Regions from separate parts of the Sporosarcina sp. FSL K6-3508 genome, predicted to be linked through region 2. Evidence: riboswitches for the same ligand, from Rfam matches in the RefSeq annotation. Region 2 holds a riboswitch; each other region holds the start of a gene.
What was found. A riboswitch is a leader RNA that binds a small molecule or an ion and turns the genes downstream of it on or off. The one in region 2 is predicted to bind S-adenosylmethionine.

Region 1 (5,512 bases), 1.4 Mb from region 2:
AGGCACCAATTAAAGCCCAGGATAAATACCGATGCAAATCGGTTTGTTTGCCCGCCTTGTCTAATAAAAATTCACGCACCGGCCGGATCGGACGTGTGCCGAATGCTTCTACTGCTGCTCCACTCGCGCCGTCAATGGACATGATCTCTTGCCATAATTCCGCTGATTCTTGAAAATGAGGAGGTATGTCCTCTCTAATAGGAAATTCTGTCGACAGAAATCCTTTGATCGCCTGTAAGAAGCCTTCTGTCTCCTTAGATAGCGGCAGCTTCATATCGGGCAAGAACGTTACAGTATATTGATTCAACTCATTTTCCATAGGTAGTTCATCCGCAATGATGCTGTAAAGCAGTTTTGCATCCCGTACCGATTTTGTCATCGGCCCGATTCCAAGCATTCTTTGCTGTAATGGATGCTCTTCGGCAGGATAGCTGCCGATTGATGAAACTTGCGAATTTCCTGATTTGAAGCCAATGACCCCAGTAAAATGACTTGGGAAACGGATGGATCCTCCGATATCTGAACCTATTCCCGCTGCAGCCGCCCCTAGAGCAATCGCCGCACCTTCTCCGCCACTCGAGCCGCCTACTGTCCTAGAGAGGTCGTAGGGATTGTTGGTGCGGCCATACAATGCATTGTCGGTCTCCTGACAAAAACAGAGTGCCGGTGTATTTGTCTTGCCGATCAGGATGGCGCCTTCCGCTTTTAATCGACGGACAATTTCCGCGTCTGTCGTTTGCATCTGTCCCTTACGATACGGCAATCCGCCTGTCGTCTGCATCCCAGCCACATCGAATGATTCCTTCATACTAATAGGTACGCCAAATAATTTCCCTGTCATCTTCGTTGTATTCCGTTCTTTGTCTGCTTGATCCGCTTCGGCCAACGCCTTAGTAAATCGCTCTTCCACTAAAAAGTTCACAGCTGGATTGGTTGCCTGACATTGTGCAATATAAGCCTCCGTCGCTTGACGTGAAGTAATCTGCCCGCTATCTAACTCCGCTTTCAATTGCACAGCATCCATATCGAGCACAAATGTATGTTGTAGTGTAGTCAATAAATTTCCCCTTTCCCAATTTCTGAATGTTCTTTATTTTATATTATACTATAAAAAAAAGGCAGGAAGAAGGATATTAATCCCCCCTTTCTGCCTTCAACTATCTTTTTTATTGTTTCACATCATTTTTAATTGCTAATTCTAATAATGCATCTGCCTTATCCGTTTTCTCCCACGGCAATTCAATATCCGTACGGCCAAAATGACCGTATGCAGCCGTTTGTTGATAGATCGGACGACGAAGATCAAGCATTTTAATGATGCCTGCAGGTCGCAGATCAAACAACTCCCGAACAAATTCGACTAAGAGTGCTTCGGATAGACGGCCTGTATCGAATGTATTGATTGAAATGGATACCGGGCTTGCCACACCGATTGCATAGGCAAGTTGTACTTCACAATGCTCTGCCAATCCTGCCGCCACAATATTTTTCGCGACATAGCGTGCAGCATAGGAAGCAGAACGATCCACTTTTGTTGCATCTTTACCAGAAAATGCACCGCCGCCATGACGAGAATATCCGCCATATGTATCCACGATGATTTTTCTTCCAGTGAGTCCCGCATCTCCCTGAGGACCACCCACAACAAAACTTCCTGTCGGATTAATGAAGTATTTCGTCTGTTCGTCCAATAGGTGAGCAGGTACGACCGCGTCGATTACTACTTCTTTAATATCCTTCTCGATTTGTTCCATTGTCGCTTCCGGATGATGCTGTGTCGAAATAACAATCGTATCAATCCGCACAGGTTTGTTGTCTTCGTCATACTCTACAGTTACTTGCGTTTTACCATCAGGACGCAGGTAAGAAATCAACTCTTCTTTACGCGCTTGCGCAAGTCGGAATGCCAGCTTGTGGGAAAGACTGATCGGAAGCGGCATTAATTCAGGTGTTTCATTACAAGCGTAACCAAACATCAATCCTTGGTCACCCGCTCCGATGGCATCCAGTTCTTCGTCTGTCATAGAGCCTTCACGAGCTTCGAGCGCAACGTTGACACTCGCGGCAATTTCAGGTGATTGCTCATCAATAGAAGTTAAAACAGCAGAAGTTTCATAATCGAAACCGTATTTCGCACGTGTGTACCCAATTTCTTTCACAGTATCACGGACTACTCTTGGGATATCTACGTAGGTAGTGGTAGTGATTTCACCCATTACCAATACGAGTCCTGTCGTAATACTCGTTTCACATGCCACACGGGCATTCGCATCTTCCTTTAATATCGCATCCAAAATCGCATCCGATATTTGGTCGCACATCTTGTCAGGATGGCCTTCAGTAACTGATTCTGATGTAAACAGTCGACGGTTTGTCATTTTTGTTTCCCCCTCAATCAACATGATACGGTACTCTCTTAAGTCCCTGGTAAAGCTCCACGCCTGAATTGACGTCAATCATATACCATAAGGATTCAGGGCTAGACAATATAAAAAGCCCCCTACTCACTTTCTAGCAATGAGTAAAAGGCAAAATTTCACGCGCAGCACCTTTCACTCTTATCGTCCAAGGAATTTAACCTTGCTTCAGGTTTGGCACCTTCGCGCTAGACTACTGTCTTTTGCAGGTTGCCGGGTTTCATAGGGCCTGTACCCTCCACCAACTCGGGATAAGAGTATCCGTTCATGTCACATAGTATAAAAAAGTTGTGATTTTGTCAATTTTTTTATCTCAAATCACTTGAGTTTTTAATTAGTATAGATTATTATTCTTAATGTGTTATACTATTTACGAATTAAGATGTTCTACTCAAATAAAACGACTACGCAAAGGACGGTATGTAAATATGATATCTGCAAAAATTGATGATAGTTTAAAAAGTCTTCTATCAGGAAGCAACGTGACGATCCAAGCGTCTGTGGCAGAATTAACCGAAAAGGCAGTCGCTAAAGGAGAAGCCGAACTCTCAGCAGATGGCGCTCTAGCAGCACGCACAGGTAAATATACTGGACGCTCTCCGAAGGATAAATTTATCGTCGAAGATGCAGTGTCCAAAGATAAAGTAGATTGGGGAAGCGTCAACAAGCCAATCTCCCCTGACGTATTTGATTCATTATACACGAAAGTCATCGATCATTTGAAGCAAAAGGATGAACTCTTCGTTTTCAAAGGATACGCAGGTGCAGATAAAGACTCTCAGTTATCCATACAAGTTGTCAATGAATTGGCTTGGCAAAACCAGTTTGTTCACCAATTATTCATCCGTCCAACTGCAGAAGAACTACAGTCACACGAAGCGCAATTCACAATCTTGGCTGCCCCTTCTTTCAAAGCGGATCCAGAAGTGGATGGCACAAATTCAGAGACATTCATCATCATGTCCCTTGAAAAACGTATTGTCTTGATCGGCGGAACAGAGTACGCGGGAGAAATGAAAAAATCTATTTTCTCTGCGATGAATTTCTTGCTTCCAGAGCAAGGCATCCTATCGATGCACTGTTCAGCTAACGTTGGAGAAGACGGCGATGTGGCACTATTCTTCGGTCTTTCAGGAACAGGTAAAACAACACTTTCCGCAGACGCTGACCGCAAGTTGATCGGTGACGATGAGCACGGCTGGTCTGATAACGGTGTATTCAACATCGAAGGCGGATGCTACGCGAAATGTATCAACCTTTCTGAAGAAAAAGAACCTGAAATCTTTGGCGCGATCCGTTTCGGTTCCGTGTTGGAAAACGTTGTATTGGACGAAGATACACGTATACCGGATTATGATGACAATTCATTAACTGAAAATACACGGGTTGCTTACCCGATTGAAAATATTGAAAATATTGTGACACCGTCTATTGCGGGTCACCCGAAAAACATCATCTTCTTAACGGCTGATGCTTCCGGCGTATTGCCTCCAATCTCGATCCTGACAAAAGAACAGGCAATGTACCACTTCTTAAGTGGCTTCACATCGAAATTGGCAGGTACGGAGCGTGGAATCACTGCTCCAGAACCAACATTCTCTACATGCTTCGGTTCACCGTTCTTACCTCTTCCTGCTGCAACGTATGCAGAGATGCTTGGTAAGAAAATTGACGAACACGGCGCAAAAGTATTCTTGGTTAATACTGGCTGGACCGGCGGAATATTCGGGGTCGGTTCTCGTATGAACTTAGGTTACACACGAACTATGGTTCGCGCGGCAATTGCCGGTAAGTTGGATAATGTAGAGACTAAGACAAATGAAATCTTTGGACTCGAAATGCCTCTTGAAATCGAAGGCGTGCCAAGCAATGTGTTACACCCACGTTACGCTTGGGAAAATCCTGAAGAATATGATGCAGAAGCGAAGCGTCTTGCAGCAGCTTTCCGTGAAAACTTCAAGAAATTCAACCATGTTTCTGAAGAGATCGCAATCAAAGGCGGCCCGATCGCATAATTTATTTAAAAAATCCTTGCAGAGTATTTCTGCAAGGATTTTTTTGATTATCGGCTTTTGCTTTTCATCCAATCCACTGCTTCTTTCACTAGTTTGCGGTTCATCTCGGGCGGAATGTAATGGGTAAATCCTTCTAAATACCATGTTTCGTATTCTTTATTGGCATCGCGCAGCGCATTTTCTAGTAACAGTGCTTGCTCAAATGAAACATTTGTGTCCGCCGTTCCATGGATGATCAAAGTAGGTATTTCAATATCGTGCACGCGGAACAAAGCGGTCCGCTCACGATAGGCATCCGGCATATTATTTGGTGTGCCTCCAATTACCCTCTTCATCATTCGCCGCATATCTTCACGTTCTTTATAAGTGAACACGACATCAGACACTCCTGCCCACGTCACCATCGATGTTAAATCCTCACGTAATATGGCGGTCCATAATGCCATAATGCCCCCTCGAGAGAAAGAAAAGAGATGAATCCGTTCTGAATCGACAGACGCTTGCTGTTTCAGTACTTCCACTCCGGCAACCGCATCATTGCGGTCCTCTCCTGCAAACTCGTCCTTCCCCTCGCCCCCTCGGTTGCCCCTATAATAAGGAGCAAACACGACCAAACCGTGTGAAGCAAACTGTGCAATGCGGGCGGGTCGTACCATTCCAACATGTTGGATTCCACCCCGTAAATACAGCAAGCCATCATAACGCCCTTCAGCTGTCGGTGTAGCGAGCAGTCCTTTAACCTGCAAGCCGTCAGACCAATACGTTACCTCTTCCAACCTCACATGAGGATTCGGCGATGGATACTCCTTACGCTTGATAATATCCCCGTCAGTGCGTTCAGTCATTCGCTTCCACCCACTTCCTGAGCTCTCCCATGCCGCGGTCTTTCATATGGAAGCTAAGCTCCGTGCAGGCGGCAAGCTCCGCGTCTGTCATCCAGACAGCGCCTTCTGTCTCAAGTAACGTATAGTCTCGCTCGACATGAACGACATTTCCTGTGAAAACAGCTTTGCAGAAAGGCGGATCGGTAAAGACAACGTATTCTGCAAAGGAGTGTACATTATCAATCGTCACGCCGGT
Region 2 (5,512 bases):
TAAACACAACATAATGATACCTACCCATTCCAGCGAAGCCGCAACTGCGGGGTCGGCCGTTGCCATGAGACTGCTAGCATGAACTTCGCTAGCTGGCTCGTGGCGTAAGGCAATTCCCTAGCGGCACAGCGGTGCCAGTGAACTTTACTCTGCCAATGGAAGTCGAGCGACGGGACAACAAACTGTAATTTTATTTTCAATTAAAAACGATTCAAAAGGAGAAGATACAAATGAACACGACAAAATTTTTAGATGCTAAAGGATTGGCTTGCCCAATGCCGATCGTACGGACAAAAAAAGCGATGAAAGAACTAGAAGCAGGGGATATCCTTGAAATTCATGCAACGGACAAAGGATCTGTAGCAGATTTGACAGCTTGGGCCGCATCAGGAAATCACAAGGTAGTGGACCAGCAACAAGAGTCCGATGTCTTTAAATTTTGGATTCAAAAAGGATAAACTAAGCAAAGAGGGTGTTCCATTGCCCTCTTTCATTAGGAAGGAGGGAGAGAGAACATCATGAGTTTTACATTTATCATCACCATCTTCCTCATTGGATTTGTCGGCTCATTCCTTTCCGGCATGATGGGAATTGGCGGTGCCATCGTCAAATATCCAATGTTACTTTTCATTCCTGCATTACTTGGTTTTGAAGCTTTTTCATCGCATGACGTCTCGGGTATTACGGCAGTTGAAGTATTCTTTGCTTCTCTCTCAGGTGTCTTTGCTTATCGCAAGAGCAATCTAATCTTGAAGCCACTTGTGTTGTATATGGGAATCAGCGTATTGATCGGCAGTGTAATCGGAGGGGCAGGTTCCAGTCTGCTGTCGGAAGCAACCGTTAACATTGTATATGGTGTATTGGCCGTGCTGGCAGCCGTGATGATGTTCATTCCGCAAAAAGGTCTTGATAACATCCCCGTGGAAGAAATTGCGTTCAATAAATGGATAGCCACAGGAACTGCATTGCTAGTTGGGTTGGCTGCAGGAATTGTAGGGGCAGGAGGGGCGTTTATCCTCGTACCGATCATGCTTGTTGTATTAAAAATTCCTACACGGGTCACGATAGCCACTTCGCTAGCAATCACTTTATTGTCTTCAATCGGTTCGGCGTCAGGAAAACTCTTCACAGGGCAAGTTCCCTATGAACCGGCGCTTGTCATGATTATTGCGAGCGTGCTGGCGGCCCCGCTTGGAGTGAAGGTAAGTCGCAAAGTCAATACGAAAGTGTTGCAAGGAATTCTCGCTGTATTGATCATGGGCTCTGCAGTGAAAATTTGGTGGGATATTTTTTAGAAATCACAATGATTTCTAAACATTCTACTAATAACCCTTGCATTTAGTTGGTATTGGCTTTATACTATTTTTCAAGATGGAAAACGAATAGACAAACTCTTATCAAGAGCGGCGGAGGGATTAGGCCCTATGATGCCCGGCAACCGGCTAGTTATGCAAAGGTGCTACTTCCTACAAACTGTTGACAGTTTGGAAGATAAGAGAGGTATGAGCGAAAGCAAAGCCCTCTTCTTATTTTTAGGAAGAGGGCTTCTTTGTATCCTCACTAGGCTCATTGTCTAGCTGCAGAGGGCAGCTGCTCGGGACGTTTCGGTCTTTTCGAAAAAGGGGGAGAGCACCCTTTTACGATAAGCCCTCCAACGTCTGTCACGACAAAACGCCCTCTTCTGCTTTTCAGTATTCCATCAGGTAGACTAATAAATTCGGAGGGGAAATAGTTATGACTAAATTTCAGCCAGAAACTGTTTTATTGCACGGAGGACAGCAGCCAGATCCTGTAACCGGTTCACGTGCTGTGCCGATTCATCGTACGACTTCATATGTTTTCAGAGATACAGAGCATGCACAGAATTTATTTGCTTTGCAAGAAGCAGGCAATATCTATACACGTATTACTAACCCGACTGTCGCAGTTTTTGAGGAGCGTGTGGCGCAGATCGAAGGTGGATCTGCAGCAGTAGGGCTATCATCCGGAATGGCGGCAATCGCATTTTCGATCCTGAACATTGCGGGCGCGGGAGATGAAATTGTGGCGGCCAGCAATCTGTATGGCGGCACGTACAATTTATTCGCTGTGACACTGCCGCGCTATGGCATCACGGTGAAGTTCGTGGATGCATCTGATCCGAAAAACTTTGAAGCGGCAATTACAGATAAGACGAAGGCGTTATTCGCAGAGACGATCGGTAATCCGAGCCTGCAAGTCCTTGATGTAGAAGCGGTAGCGAAAGTCGCGCATGACAACGGTATTCCATTGTTGGTGGATAACACGTTCCCGTCTCCATATGGCTCCAATCCGATTGAGTTCGGAGCAGACGTAGTCATTCACTCCGCAACGAAATGGATTGGCGGGCACGGCACGACGATTGGAGGCGTGGCGGTCGATGCAGGGAAATTTGATTGGACTCAAGGAAAATTCCCAGGGTTCACAGAACCGGATGAATCGTATCATGGGTTGAGATATGGCATCGATACGGCAGGGGCTGCATTCGCAACGAAGCTGCGCGTTCAATTATTGCGTGATTTCGGACCTTGCTTGGCGCCGGACAGTGCATTTAATTTATTGCAGGGGCTTGAGACGCTTCATTTGCGTGTGCCTCGCCATAATGAAAACGCACAGAAAGTCGCAGCGTTCTTGAAGGAACATCCGGCAGTGGACTGGGTGACGTATACGGGTCTTGAAGAACACCCGACGTATGAGTTGGCGCAAAAACACTTGAAGCACGGCTATGGTTCCATTATTGTTTTCGGCATTAAAGGTGGCCGGGATGCAGGTCGTAAAGTGATTGATAATGTGGAAATCTGGTCACATGTAGCGAATGTTGGTGACGCGAAGTCGTTGATCATTCATCCGGCGTCTACTACACACCAGCAATTATCCGCAGAAGATCTGAAGAGTTCGGGTGTGACTGAAGAGTTGATTCGCCTGTCTGTCGGGTTGGAATCAGCAGATGATATTATTGCAGATTTAAAACAAGCGATTGAGAAAGCGGTCGAAAAGGCTGTTCATTAATTAATAGGTAAAAGCAAAAAAGTCACCGAGTCCGGTGACTTTTTTGTATTTACCGACGTTTCACTTTCCTTCGTTCTTCTTTCAATGACATGAACAACGAAGTGACCATCATGATCAAGATAACGGAAAACGGCAGGGCGGCGATGATAACTACATTTTGTAGCGCATCCAATCCACCGACAAACAATAAAATAACAGCGATCGAGGACTGAATCACTCCCCATACCACCTTTAAATTATTAGGTGGTGTCAGCGATCCGTAAGATGACTGCATACCGAGTACGAAGGTAGCTGAATCTGCAGAAGTGATGAAAAATGAAATGATAAGCAAAATGGCGATCATGGATATTATAGAAGACCACGGCATGCCGCTGAACATCTCAAAAATTGTCAGCTCAGTTGCAGTGGAAGCTAAATCAATAATCCCAGCCTTTTGTGTTTCAATTGCTGTAGTACCAAATGCAGAAAACCAGATCATACTTAACACGGTTGGTACGACGAGTAAACCGATCATAAACTCCCGGATCGTTCTCCCTTTCGAAACCCGGGCAATGAACATACCGACAAATGGCGACCAAGCGATCCACCAAGCCCAATAAAATATTGTCCAATCATTAAGCCATGCACGATTCCCAACATCGAGAGGGGCAGTACGGAAACTCATGCGAACAAGATGCTCTAAATACCCACCGATCGAGTCGGTGAACATATCGAAAATAAGCAATGTGGGTCCTAAAGCAATGACGAAAAATAATAATGCAATAGCAAGGACCATATTGGCATTTGATAAGATTTTGATCCCCTTGCCGAGCCCGCTCCATGCAGACACCAAGAACAAAATCGTTACAATGATGATAATGATGAGTTGCGATAGGAAACTGACAGGAATACCAAAAAGGTAATGCAGCCCCGCATTGACTTGGACAGCGCCAAGGCCGAGAGATGTGGCAACGCCAAACACTGTAGCAAAGATAGCAAATACGTCAATGACAATACCGAGGGGCCCATTGACGCGGTCACCGAAAATGGGTTTCAAAGTAGCCGAAATCAATCCCGGTTGGCCTTTACGGAATTGGAAATAGGCCAGTGCAAGAGCTGTCATCCCATAGACAGCCCAAGCATGGAAGCCCCAATGGAAAAATGCTTGGCGCATGGCTTCTTTATAAGCCTCCGCTGTTTCAGGCCCCGCAGTAGCAGGATTGACTGCATAATGCGATAGGGGCTCAGCAGCCCCGTAAAAGACAAGTCCGATTCCCATACCGGCGGAAAAAAGCATAGCCAGCCATGATATTAAAGAGAATTGGGGACGATCGCTGTCTTTTCCTAAACGGATTCTGCCGATGGGGCTAAAGATCAGATAGACCGAAATGAAAAACAGCATGGATACCGTCAACAAATAGTACCAGCCAAAGGAAGAGGCAATCCAATTTTTAACGTCGGAGGTCATCCTCTCGAAGTGGTCCGGCGCAATCACTCCATAACCGACGGCTATTATGACGGCAACCAAGGTGATATAAAATGTTAGCGAGATTTTTTTCATAATTCCTCCTAAAACTAATGTAGTGTAGTGAAGAGGTTGATTGTGGAAAGAATGTTTTAAACGATAAGGCAAGATTGCTTATATACACTTAGTTGTACCCAATAATCGTCGATACAAACTTTGGTACGATCAGATAAATTAGCATTTTTGGAAGGGTAAAAGTGGAAGAAGATGAGACGGCCTATTCGGCATCCGTCTCACTTGATAAGTAGTATCACGCCAGTTTTAAAAGTATCACTTTTTGTGAATGGTGTGCATATGCGGAATCCTTATTGCAGTGATAACAAACCTGTTAATTATAATGTATAACCCAGTCAATAGAATCGGAGGATGGAGCAGGTTGTTTAATTCTTAGGCATATATGTATACTGTAGCCGGACAAAATGTTTACAAATACAAAAAAAGGAAACTTGGCTCTTTCATAACTATATGATATAGAGGATCTGCTCACAATCTATCATTCGAAGTATTCTTCTGATTGTCTTTTAGGAATACTAAGGTTTACCCAAGTATTATTTTTTAATTGTTTGCCTATATATACGATTTGCCCTATGTGGGAAGCATAATGGGTCAATTGTCTTTCTAACGCTTCGAGCACGATAGTGCGTTTACCACGAATATATACATCCCTTAACAAATGTTCACCTTCTAGTTCTTCTAATGTTTCAAAAAGAATACTCCAACCCTTTTCCCAAACTGCGATCATTTCATGTTTGGTTAGAGAATCCTCTTCGAATTCACTATCTCGTTTCCTATTGGGTTTTTCACCATCTGTGGTTAAAAAATTTGTAGACCTAGATATCATGTTTCCGCTTATATGTTTTGCTAAGACAGCAATACTATTTGAAGCCTCGTTTAAAGTCCAATGAATATCATCCTCTGTCAATTGATCTATTGTATCATCCCCAAGGCGTTTAATGCCATTAAACCTTTCTTTGATGACAT
Region 3 (5,512 bases), 1.3 Mb from region 2:
GCTTGTGAAAAATGCGAAGAAAATCGGTATTTTAGTGGCAGGACTTGCAGCGCAGCGCTTTGGCACAAAGCTTGAGCAAGAGCAGGAAATCCTTGTGAACATCGCGGACATTGCGAATGATCTCTTCGGGATGGAATCTGCCCTGTTACGGACGGAGAAAGCGATTAATAAAAACGGTGAAGAAAAAGAAAACCAAAAATTACTTTACACACAAATCTTCTGTCAGGAAGCGTTCGCACGCATCGAAGCAGCAGCGAAGGAGACACTACTTGCAGCTGTGGAAGGCGACAACCAACGTATGATGCTGTCTGCATTACGTAAGCTGACACGTAATAATCCGTATAACTTGATTGCGAAGAAACGTGAAGCTGCTGAGAGATTAATCGAGGCAGAGAAGTATATCGTTTGATAGTTGAACGATGAAAGAGCCCTGTCCGGAAATGATCTTCCGGGCAGCTTTTTCAATTTATCGCCGAAATAGTTTTCCGACGATCATAAACGAATCGTAGGCGCTCATAAATTCTGGCTGTCTATCATACAAAGTGTTCGGCCGCTCATACACAGCCTTCATGCGCTCATAACATCACTGAACTTGATCATAAAGCTAATCAAAGCGCTCATAGAGTGATTAAATCCAGGGTAGATCAAACTCTGTTCTCTGCTCAACGCCTCCTGTCGGTTCATGATTTATCGGAAAACCTTTTTGCAATGGGCGAGGACCAAGCAATTCAGACATCTTTTTGCTATACTGACCAAAAAGGGGGCACAAAAATGACAGTTACATATTATGGCTATCCGAAATGCGGGACGTGCCGCAAAGCAAAGAAATGGTTGGAGAATGAAGGGATTTCATTTGAAGAAGTAAATATTGCTGACCAACCGCCAAGTGAAGAGGAACTGCGCATGATGATCGCAAACTCCGGATTGGAATTGAAAAAGTTCTTCAATACGAGTGGCATGAAGTACCGTGAGCTTCAATTGAAGGATAAACTGCCTAACATGACAGAAGATGAAAAGGTTGTTTTACTCGCGTCAGATGGCATGCTGATCAAGCGTCCGATCGTTACAGATGGCCAGCGAGTGACGGTAGGTTTTAATGAAGCAATATTCGCAGAAACGTGGCAAGGGTGAACATAGAATCTTGTCTTTCATACGGAACTATGGCAAACTAAATAGAGACAAACTATTACAAATGTTGGGGGTTAAGACATGAGCACACCAAAAGATTTGCGTTATTCAGAAGAGCACGAATGGGTAAAAGAAGAAGACGGTAAATACCGTATCGGGATCACACATTTCGCACAGTCTGAACTAGGGGATATCGTATTCGTTGAGCTTCCGCAAGTTGGCGATGAAGTGAAATCAGACGAGCCTTTCGGTAGTGTTGAATCAGTGAAAACTGTTTCTGAATTGTATGCTCCATTGACTGGTAAAGTCGTAGCAGTAAACGAAGAGCTGGAAGATAGCCCCGAGCTTGTGAACGAGTCTCCGTATGAAGGCGCTTGGATGATCGTTGTTGAAGTTGCTGACAAAGCAGAGCTTGATGAATTAATGACAGCTGAACAGTATGAAAAAATGACAGCTGGGGAATAAAAAGTAAAAGCGCTGGGAACATTCCAGCGCTTTTTTACACTATGAGGAGGAACGTGGATGAATCCGAAAGTACTTATTGTGGAAGGCAGTACCGACCGCAACCGGCTAAGACCAATGCTTGCGGAGCCGGTAGATATCATTTGTACAAACGGCACGATCAGTTCCTATCATATTGAAGAACTTCTGGCGCCATACGAAGAGCAGGAACTTTTCATCTTTGTGGATGCGGATGTTTCAGGTGATACGATCCGCAAGTTGTTCAAGCAGCTCTATCCAGAAGCAAAACACTTATATACAGATCGACTATACCGGGAAGTGGCGACAACGCCGATCAAAGTGTTAGCGGGCATTTTAGTCGCAGCTAATTTCAAGATACATTCCAACTATTTGGCAGGTGGGGCATATGGATAATTGGACGATTGAAGATTGGGAACGCGAACAGGCGGCGGAGCAATTGGCCGCTTTTTATTTATTTACTCCGATGTGCGGGACGTGTGCAGTTGCATCTAAAATGCTGACGGTGATTGAAACACTGCGTCCGGAGCTGACAATTGGTAAAGCAGATTTAAACTACGTCGTGCAATTAGCGGAAGACTATAAGATCGAAAGTGTACCTTGCTTGCTTATTCATCGGTCCGGGCAACCGATGGAAAAGATTTACGCATTTCATTCCGTTCCTTATTTACTGGAAAAGCTGAGTTGACAATGGAAGCGGAAGTATGGTATAAGTAGTACAATCAATTGAATATCAAGACTCTTATAAAGAGTGGTGGAGGGAAGTGCCCTATGAAGCCCGGCAACCGTCACATATGTGAAATGGTGCCAAGTCACTCAAAGCGAATTGCTTTGACAGATGAGAGAATGGAAACGTACATAACGATTCATACGTTCTGCCTTTCTGCTTATCTGCAGAAGGGTTTTTTTATGATCAAAAGCGGAAAGCGTCGTTAAGCCTCGGCAGGCGTTGACGGACGGAAACGAGTATAATGGATTTATTGAAGGTGGTGCAGGAAATGATTCAACTAACAAACGTTCAAAAGACATTCCAATTGAGCGGTTCAGAAATTGTAGCAGTGGATGATGTAACATTCACGATTAAAGAAGGAGAAATTTTCGGCATCATTGGTTATAGTGGTGCCGGGAAAAGTACATTGATCCGGTTGTTGAATGGTTTGGAACAACCGACTTCAGGAAGCATTGTGATCAATGGGCAAGAAATGACGACGCTGAAGGGCGCGAAAATGCGAAATGCGCGTCAGAAGATCAGTATGATATTCCAGCATTTCAACTTGCTGTGGTCAAGAACTGTTGAAGAAAATATTGCGTTCCCTTTGGAAATTGCAGGCGTGAAGAAACCAGAACGTCAGCGCAAAGTGAAGGAACTGATTGATCTGGTCGGTTTGACAGGACGGGAGAAGGCGTATCCCGCGCAATTATCCGGTGGACAGAAGCAGCGTGTCGGTATTGCACGAGCGCTTGCTAATGACCCTGAAGTGTTGCTTTGTGACGAAGCGACTTCTGCACTGGATCCTGAAACGACCAACGCGATTTTGGATCTGTTGACGAATATCAATGAACGTCTCGGTTTGACGATCGTCTTGATTACACATGAAATGCACGTTATTCGTAAGATTTGCCATCGTGTAGCGGTCATGGAAGCAGGGAAAGTCGTAGAAATCGGCAGTGTCCTGGATGTCTTCCAATCCCCGCAAGCGGATATTACGAAGCGTTTTATATCTCAGGTGACGGATACAGGAGACACGGACGCAGCGGTGGCACATCTTCAACAAGAGACACCTCTTGGAAAACTCGTGAAATTGGCGTTTATCGGGGAACGTACGGAACAGCCGGTGCTTGCAGAGTTGATTCGAAAGTTTCCGGTCGATGTCAATATTGTTCAAGGAAATATCTCGACAACGCGTGACGGCGCATACGGTACACTCGTCTTGCAGCTTGTAGGTGACGTGGCGGTCATTGATGAAGCCATCGCCTACTTACATGCCAATGAAGTAAAGACGGAGGTGCTGGCAAATGATTGAACAGTGGTTTCCAAATGTTAATTGGGAGAAAATGTGGACGGCTACTGGAGAAACGCTGTACATGTCAGCGTACTCTACCTTATTTACATTTGTGCTCGGCATCGGTCTTGGTCTGCTGTTGTTCCTGACAAGTCCGGGACAGTTGTGGGCGAATAAAATTACGAATGTCATCACAGGTGCTTTCGTTAATATCTTCCGTTCCGTGCCATTTATCATTTTAATTATTCTATTGCTTCCATTAACCAATTTATTGATCGGAACGATGCGCGGTCCTGATGCTGCGCTGCCGGCTTTGATTATTGGAGCTGCACCGTTTTACGGACGGATGGTACTTATCGCGTTACAGGAAATCGATAAGGGAGTCATTGAAGCCGCACGTTCGATGGGTGCGCGTACTTCTACGATCATCTTCAAAGTTCTGTTGCCTGAATCGATGCCCGCGCTCGTGTCAGGAATTACGGTTACTTCCATTGCACTTGTTGGCTATACTGCGATGGCAGGAGTAATCGGTGCGGGTGGACTCGGGACACTTGCTTATTTGGAAGGTTTCCAGCGTAACCGAGGAGACGTGACGTTGATGGCAACAATCTTAGTGCTCGTCATAGTATTTGTCATCCAATTTATCGGTGACTTCATCGTGAATCGTTTGGACAAGAGGTAAAGGGATTGCCGGAGGCTTCCTTTTTGGGAGCCCCTGTTAACCATATAAAATTTATAATGGAAAGGGAGAAATGTGAATATGAAGAAGTTTTTATTCGGTCTATTCGCGGCAGCTTTAGTTTTAGCACTTGCAGCATGCGGAACAAAAGACGATAACAAGACAGGCGGCAATGCAGCAGATGGGGATGCTGATAAAGAAAAAGAAGAGAAAACGACGTTAGTAGTCGGTGCATCCAATACGCCACATGCTGTTATTCTGGAAAAAGCACAGCCTCTATTAGAAGAAAAAGGCTATGAGTTAAAGATTGAAAGTTATACAGATTATGTACTTCCGAATAAAGATTTGGAGGAAGAAGTACTGGATGCAAAATACTTCCAGCACATTCCTTACTTAGAGGGCCAAATTGCTGATTTTAATTATGATTTCGTCAATGCAGGTGCAATTCATATTGAGCCGATTGGAGTCTACTCTAAAAAGTACAAGACTCTGGAAGAACTTCCTGACGGTGCAACCATTCTGATCAGTAACTCTGTAGCGGATCATGGTCGTGTACTTGCAATGCTTGAAGAAAAAGGTTTGATCAAGCTGGCTGAAGACGTAGAAAAAGTTAAGGCTGAAGTGGAAGATATCGTTGAAAATCCTAAAAATCTAAACTTCGATGCAAACTATGAAGCAGCTTTAATGCCTCAGCTTTATAATAATGATGAAGGCGATGCTTTGTTGATCAACTCAAACTTTGCGATCGACGCTGGCTTGAATCCATTAGAAGATGCGATTGCTTTGGAAGATAAAGAATCTCCATACGTCAATATTGTTGCAACGAGAAATGGCGATGAAAACAGCGATGCGATTAAAGCGCTGATCGAAGTACTGACATCCCAAGAAATTCAAGACTTTATTTTGGAAGAATGGAAAGGCTCAGTTGTTCCTGTGAAGTAAGGTTGTGAAAGCCGATAGCGAGTGTAGCTATCGGCTTTTTTTGTACAAAAAAAACAAACAAACTCTTCTTTATTGATTCGAATTGTGGTAAAGTTATTTTGTTTCAGTAATACAGATGTGTATTTGAGGAGGACGTATTGTGAAGTTTAAATTAGGGCTCATATGGCGAATTTTGATTGCCATAGTGCTGGCGATCGGGCTCGGCTTGTTGCTGCCTGCGATTCATGAAGGGTTTGCGCATTGGTTCGTTCGTCTGGCGGCCACGTTTAATATGTTATTT

Region 1: linked by a shared signal. The riboswitch ahead of metK (methionine adenosyltransferase) and the one ahead of MKX97_RS01205 (O-acetylhomoserine aminocarboxypropyltransferase/cysteine synthase family protein) in region 2 are both predicted to bind S-adenosylmethionine.
Region 3: linked by a shared signal. The riboswitch ahead of MKX97_RS12730 (methionine ABC transporter ATP-binding protein) and the one ahead of MKX97_RS01205 (O-acetylhomoserine aminocarboxypropyltransferase/cysteine synthase family protein) in region 2 are both predicted to bind S-adenosylmethionine.

Annotation. Positions count from the first base shown of each region.
Region 1 is NZ_CP152016.1:2,462,209-2,467,720, forward strand. It holds gene MKX97_RS12170 (amidase) at 1-1,057, opposite strand, end outside; gene metK (methionine adenosyltransferase) at 1,167-2,378, opposite strand; SAM riboswitch class I at 2,556-2,675, opposite strand; gene pckA (phosphoenolpyruvate carboxykinase (ATP)) at 2,846-4,432, shown strand; gene MKX97_RS12185 (prolyl oligopeptidase family serine peptidase) at 4,480-5,277, opposite strand; gene MKX97_RS12190 (NUDIX domain-containing protein) at 5,270-5,512, opposite strand, start outside.
Region 2 is NZ_CP152016.1:254,404-259,915, forward strand. It holds gene MKX97_RS01195 (sulfurtransferase TusA family protein) at 231-458, shown strand; gene MKX97_RS01200 (sulfite exporter TauE/SafE family protein) at 519-1,295, shown strand; SAM riboswitch class I at 1,392-1,498, shown strand; gene MKX97_RS01205 (O-acetylhomoserine aminocarboxypropyltransferase/cysteine synthase family protein) at 1,735-3,027, shown strand; gene MKX97_RS01210 (BCCT family transporter) at 3,077-4,567, opposite strand; gene MKX97_RS01215 (DUF1572 family protein) at 5,025-5,512, opposite strand, start outside.
Region 3 is NZ_CP152016.1:2,554,442-2,559,953, reverse strand. It holds gene MKX97_RS12755 (acyl-CoA dehydrogenase family protein) at 1-409, shown strand, start outside; gene MKX97_RS12750 (arsenate reductase family protein) at 772-1,131, shown strand; gene gcvH (glycine cleavage system protein GcvH) at 1,210-1,593, shown strand; gene MKX97_RS12740 (hypothetical protein) at 1,651-2,004, shown strand; gene MKX97_RS12735 (thioredoxin family protein) at 1,997-2,296, shown strand; SAM riboswitch class I at 2,348-2,453, shown strand; gene MKX97_RS12730 (methionine ABC transporter ATP-binding protein) at 2,607-3,632, shown strand; gene MKX97_RS12725 (methionine ABC transporter permease) at 3,625-4,293, shown strand; gene MKX97_RS12720 (MetQ/NlpA family ABC transporter substrate-binding protein) at 4,372-5,232, shown strand; gene MKX97_RS12715 (dicarboxylate/amino acid:cation symporter) at 5,372-5,512, shown strand, end outside.